Linked DNA regions of Massilia litorea. The protein of the gene in region 1 interacts with the protein of each later gene in a pairwise test. Links are inferred from orthologs where the notes say so. Each region holds a gene or a part of one and is shown on either strand. Other genes may lie near its edges. The genes, in order: hflK and ftsH.

The links.
Region 2: the proteins of hflK (region 1) and ftsH interact in binary tests that used the Escherichia coli proteins (3 or more experiments, as listed by UniProt). The link is inferred for Massilia litorea from one-to-one orthologs.

Annotation. Positions count from the first base shown.
Region 1 is NZ_CP062941.1:2,865,349-2,868,504, forward strand. The notes cover bases 251-3,086. They hold hflK (FtsH protease activity modulator HflK), read left to right. Parts: upstream 251-932; coding sequence 933-2,240; downstream 2,241-3,086. Other genes in these bases: hflX (GTPase HflX), read left to right, coding at 251-926; hflC (protease modulator HflC), read left to right, coding at 2,240-3,086. In the rest of the region: more of hflX, read left to right, coding at 1-250; more of hflC, read left to right, coding at 3,087-3,112.
Region 2 is NZ_CP062941.1:4,586,361-4,589,563, reverse strand. What follows is about bases 298-3,180. They hold ftsH (ATP-dependent zinc metalloprotease FtsH), read left to right. Parts: upstream 298-737; coding sequence 738-2,624; downstream 2,625-3,180. Other genes in these bases: folP (dihydropteroate synthase), read left to right, coding at 2,764-3,180; LPB04_RS20545 (RlmE family RNA methyltransferase), read left to right, coding at 298-511. In the rest of the region: more of LPB04_RS20545, read left to right, coding at 1-297; more of folP, read left to right, coding at 3,181-3,203. UniProt on the Escherichia coli protein: Acts as a processive, ATP-dependent zinc metallopeptidase for both cytoplasmic and membrane proteins. Plays a role in the quality control of integral membrane proteins.

The DNA.
Region 1 (3,156 bases):
TCGACCGCACCAGCCTGATCCTCGACATCTTCGCCCAGCGCGCCAAGAGCCACGAGGGCAAGCTGCAGGTCGAACTGGCCCAGCTGCAGCACCTGGCCACGCGCCTGATCCGCGGCTGGACCCACCTTGAACGCCAGAAGGGCGGTATCGGCCTGCGCGGTCCGGGTGAAACCCAGCTCGAGACCGACCGCCGGCTGATCGGCGAGCGGGTCAAAGCCTTGCGCACGCGCCTGGCCAAGCTGCGCAAGCAACACGAAACCCAGCGCCGCGCACGCGGGCGCAACAACACCTTCTCGGTGTCGCTGGTCGGCTATACCAATGCCGGCAAGTCGACCCTGTTCAACACGCTGACGAAGGCCGGCGTGTATGTCGCGAACCAGCTGTTCGCAACGCTCGACACCACCAGCCGCCGCCTGTATCTCGGCGACGAGACGGGCAGCGTCGTCATTTCCGATACCGTCGGGTTTGTCAGGGAGCTGCCGCACCAGCTGGTGGCCGCTTTCCGCGCCACGCTGGAAGAAACCATCCACGCGGACTTGCTGCTGCACGTGGTCGACGGTTCCTCGCCGACCCGCATGGAGCAGATCGAGCAGGTCAACGAGGTCCTGCGCGAAATCGGCGCCGACCACATTCCGCAGATCCTCGTGTGGAACAAGATTGATGCGGCCGACCTCCAGCCTGGGGTCGAACGTGATGAACATGATAAAATCAGCCGCGTTTTTATCAGCGCCAGGAGCGGCGCAGGCCTCGATCTGCTGCGCGACGCAATTGTCGAGGCAGCCAAGTCGGCAGCGAGCTACCCAGCCAATCCGGTGCCAGGCTTGAGCCCTGAAAACGAAGAGCAGGACGATGCAGCGCTGGAATCATCGATGCTCGATGATAACGGCGAAAGTAATCCAACCTCCACCCATGTCGGGCCCCAATAAAAGCCTATGCTTGTTTCCTTACTAAAACGTTTCGGCATTAAACTTTCGCTGAACGATCCGCGCTGGGGCAAAAATCCCGAGAGCGACCATAAAGCCCAGGAAGGGCGCCGTCCGGGTGAGGGTCCACCCGACCTCGATCAGATGTGGCGCGACTTCAATGCCCGCCTGAACCGCCTGTTCGGCAGCCGCGGCAACAACGGCGACGCCGGTGGCCCGTATCGCGGCGAAGGCCGCGGCGCGGGCATTACCGCGTCCGTGATCGGCTTCATCGTGCTCCTGATCTGGCTCGCCAGCGGCGCCTTCATCGTGCAGGAAGGGCAGGTCGGCGTGGTCACCACCTTCGGCCGCCTGTCCCACACGACCGGCGCCGGCTTCAACTGGCGCTGGCCGGCCCCGATCCAGGCCCACGAAACCGTCAACGTCTCGCAGGTCCGCACCGCCGAAATCGGCTACCGCGACAACGTACGCAACAAGCAGGGCGCCGAGTCGCTGATGCTGACCGATGACGAAAACATCATCGACATCCAGTTCGCGGTGCAGTACACGCTGAAGGACCCGGTCGCCTGGGTCTTCAACAACCGCGACCAGGATGCGACCGTGCACCAGGTGGCCGAGACGGCGATCCGCGAAGTGGTTGGCAAGAGCAAGATGGACTTCGTGCTGTACGAGGGCCGCGAGAAGGTCGCGCTCGACGTCCACCGCATCATCCAGCAGATCGTCGACCGCTACAAGCTGGGCGCCCTGATCACCAACGTGACCATGCAGAACGTGCAGCCGCCGGAGCAGGTGCAGAGCGCCTTCGACGACGCGGTCAAGGCCGGCCAGGACCGCGCCCGTGCCCGCAACGAAGGCGAGGCCTATGCCAACGACGTGATCCCGCGTGCCCGCGGCGCCGCCTTCCGCCTGCTGCAGGACGCCGAAGCCTACCGCTCGATGGTGGTCGAAAACGCCACCGGTAACGCCGCCCGCTTCAACCAGGTCGTCACCGAGTATGCGAAAGCGCCGGGCGTCACCCGCGACCGCATGTACATCGACACGATGCAGCAGATCTTCAGCAGCACCAGCAAGGTGATGGTCGACGCCAAGTCGGGGTCGAACATGCTGTACCTGCCGCTCGACAAGCTGATCGCGCAAGTGGCCGCCAACGACGCCGCCACGGGCAGTGCCCGATCGGGTCCGGTGCAACTGCAGCAACAGCCGAACCAGCAGGAGCAGGCGACCACGCCTGCGCAGGAAGTGCAGCAGACGATTGAACAGGTACGCCAGCGCGACAGCCGTTCGCGCGATTCCTCACGTGACAGGGAGAGCCGTTAATGAGCCGCCTCGTAACCATTTTCGTGGCGGGCTTCATTGCCCTGATGCTGCTGTCGTCGACCGTGTTCGTGGTCGACCAGCGCCGCTTCGCCATCGTCTTCGCACTCGGCGAGGTACGTGAGGTCATCTCCGAGCCGGGCCTGCACTTCAAACTGCCGCCGCCGTTCCAGAACATCGTCTATCTCGACAAGCGCGTCCTGACCCTGGATACGCCCGACGCCGACCGCTTCATCACGGCCGAGAAGAAGAACATCCTGGTCGACGCCTTCGTCAAATGGCGCATCGTCGAGCCGCGCCTGTACTACGTCAGCTTCAGCGGCGACGAGCGCGCCGCGACCAACCGCATGTCGCAGATCATCAAGGCGGCCCTGAACGACGAGATTACCAAGCGCACCGTGCGCCAGGTGATCTCCGGGGAACGCGGCGCCGTGATGCAGGCGGTGCAGAACAAGGTCGTGGCCGAAGCCAAGCAGATCGGCATCGGCATCGTCGACGTGCGCCTGAAGCGCGTGGACTACATCGAGCAGATCAACAATTCCGTCTACGACCGCATGCGCGCCGAGCGGGTTCGCGTAGCCAATGAATTGCGTTCGACCGGCTCCGCCGAAAGCGAAAAGATCCGCGCCGACGCCGACCGCCAGCGCACCGTGATCCTGGCCGAAGCCTTCCGCGAAGCCGAGAAGATCAAGGGCGAGGGCGATGGCAAGGCATCGGCGATCTATGCCGAGTCCTTCGGCAAGAACCCGGAGTTCTATAAATTCTATCGTTCGCTCGAAGCCTACCGCGCCAGCTTCAAGGCGCATGGGGACGTGATGGTGATCGATTCGAATTCGGAGTTCTTCAAGTATTTCAGGAGTCCGGGTACGAAATAAATCATCCGAAAACGCCGCGTCGATCGCGGCGTTTTTTTTTGCCA
Region 2 (3,203 bases), 1.7 Mb from region 1 along the record:
CGGCAGCTGGGCCCAGTACACGCGGCGCAAACTGTCCGGCAAGGAGGGCGGCGGCATCACGGGCACCATCATCGGCCTCGACCTGCTGCCGATGGAGCCGATCGCCGACGTCCATTACATCCAGGGCGACTTCCGCGAAGATGTTGTATTGGACCAACTAGCGACCGTGCTCGAAGGCCGCAAGACAGACCTGGTCCTTTCCGACATGGCGCCCAATCTGTCGGGGATTCCAACGGCTGACGCTGCGCGGATGGAACATTTGATTGATCTCGCTATTGAGTTTTCTCAAATGCACCTGAAACCCGGTGGAGCATTGTTGGTCAAGTGCTTTAAGGATATGGGTTTCACGCAAATTGTCGAGAAGTTCCGCACCGAGTTCAAGACCGTCAAGCAAATCAAGCCCAAGGCAAGCCGCGACAAATCGTCGGAAATTTTCCTGCTCGGGCGCGGTCTGAAGAATCCGGTGGAGTACAAATCGGGATCCGAACGCGGCGCGGCCCTTGATATTTGAGATCGCAGCCGCACATGCACCGCGTGACGCCTCCGTTCGGATGCGTCCGGAACCTTCCCGCGCGCTTGTCGGTGTGGAAAAGGTGGCAATATGGCATCATGTGGGGCTGTGCATGGCACGCCCTGCGCGCTGTTAGTGAAATCACGAGTAAAATCGCGTGTGGCATCGCGAGTAAAATCGGCAAAATCAAATCGGTATTGGTGCGGAGCGCATCGGAGGAGTTTTCGTGAATAATATGTTTTCCAAATCCGCCATCTGGGTGGTCGTCGCACTGCTGTTGTTCATGCTGTTCAAGCAGTTCGACAACCATAGCCCGGCCGGTGGCAGCAAGACCATCGCTTATTCCGAGCTGCTCGACGATGTGAAAGCGCGCCGCGTCAAGGATGTCGTGATCGAAGGCGCGAACATCACCGCCACCCGCACCGACGACAGCAAGGTACGCGCCACCGCCACCATGCTCGACCGCGGCCTGATCGGCGACCTGCGCGAGAACGGCGTGCGCTTCGACGTCAAGCCGCCGGAAGAGCCTGGTTTCCTGCAGCAAGTGTTCATCTCCTGGTTCCCGATGCTGCTCCTGATCGGCGTCTGGGTCTTCTTCATGCGCCAGATGCAGGGCGGCGGCAAGGGCGGCGCTTTCTCCTTCGGCAAGTCGAAGGCGCGCATGCTCGATGAAACGAACAACAGCGTCACCTTCGCCGACGTCGCCGGCTGCGACGAAGCGAAAGAAGAAGTCAGCGAGATCGTCGACTTCCTGAAAGACCCGACCAAGTTCCAGAAGCTGGGCGGTCGCATCCCGCGCGGCGTGCTAATGGTCGGTCCTCCGGGCACCGGCAAGACCCTGCTGGCGCGTGCCATCGCCGGCGAAGCGAAAGTGCCGTTCTTCTCGATCTCCGGTTCCGACTTCGTCGAGATGTTCGTCGGCGTCGGCGCATCCCGCGTGCGCGACATGTTCGAGAACGCGAAGAAGCACTCGCCTTGCATCATCTTCATCGACGAGATCGACGCCGTCGGCCGCCACCGCGGCGCCGGCATGGGCGGCGGCAACGACGAACGCGAACAGACGCTGAACCAGCTGCTGGTCGAGATGGACGGTTTCGAAGCCACCTCCGGCGTCATCGTGATCGCCGCCACCAACCGCGCCGACGTGCTGGACAAGGCGCTGCTGCGTCCGGGCCGTTTCGACCGCCAGGTGATGGTCGGTTTGCCGGACATCCGCGGCCGTGAGCAGATCCTGAACGTGCACATGCGCAAGGTGCCGATCGGCGCCGACGTGAAGGCCGACATCCTGGCCCGCGGTACCCCCGGCTTCTCGGGTGCGGACCTGGCCAACCTGGTCAACGAAGCAGCCCTGTTCGCCGCGCGCCGCAACAAGCGCCTGGTCGAGATGAACGACTTCGAGGACGCCAAGGACAAGATCTACATGGGTCCGGAGCGCAAGTCGATGGTCATGCGCGAGGAAGAGCGCCGCAACACGGCCTACCACGAGTCGGGCCACGCGGTCGTCGCCAAGCTGCTGCCAAAGGCTGACCCGGTGCACAAGGTCACGATCATGCCGCGTGGTTTCGCCCTCGGCCTGACCTGGCAGCTGCCCGAGCACGATGCCCTGTCCGGTTACAAGGACAAGATGCTGGAAGAAATCTCGATCCTGTTCGGCGGCCGTATCGCCGAAGAGATCTTCGTCGGCCAGATGTCGACCGGCGCCTCGAACGACTTCTCGCGTGCCACCAAGCTGGCGCGCTCGATGGTGACCCGCTTCGGCATGTCCGAGACGATGGGCGTGATGGTCTACGAAGACAGCGAGAACGAAGGCTTCTTCGGCGGCGCCACCAAGACCATTTCGGAAGCGACCCAGCAAAAGGTCGACGCTGAAATCCGCGCAATCCTCGACACCCAGTACGCGCTGTCGCGCCGTCTGTTGGAAGAGAATCGCGAGAAGGTCGAGATGATGACCAAGGCCCTGCTCGAGTGGGAAACCATCGATTCCGAGCAGATCAACGACATCATGGCCGGCCGCGAGCCGCGTCCGCCGAAAGCCGGCCTGCTGACCAAGCGCACGCCGCCTGGCGACAGCGGTTCGGGCGGCGTGGCCACCAACGCGCCGGCACCGGCCTGATCCGCGGTTTTGATTCGCGGTCCTGATTTGTCAACGCGCTTGATCGACTAGCACCTCTCCAGCAAAAGGCATCCCTCCGGATGTCTTTTGCTCGTTAACGAGGCGCGCGCGTTTCCCTTCGACTTTCCCTCCATCACTTATGCGTCAACTGCTGCAATGCGGCCGCTTCAGCTTCCGGCTGGAACAGCGACCCCTCGTCATGGGCATCCTGAATGTCACGCCCGATTCGTTTTCCGACGGCGGCCGCTACGGCACGCTCGAGTTCGCGATTTCGCGCGCCGAAGAGATGGTGCGCGACGGTGTCGACCTGATCGACATCGGCGGCGAATCGACCCGCCCCGGCTCGCCGAGCGTCCCGGTCGAGGAAGAACTACGCCGCGTAATGCCGGCCGTCTACGCGCTGCAGGGAGTGGGGCGCGCGCTCTCGGTCGACACCTGCAAACCGCTGGTCATGCGCGAAGCGATCATCGCCGGCGCCGACATGATCAACGACATCAACGGCTTCCGCGCGCCGGGCGCGATCGAGGCCGTGCAGGGCAGCGACTGCGGCCTGTGCATCATGCACATGCAGGGAACGCC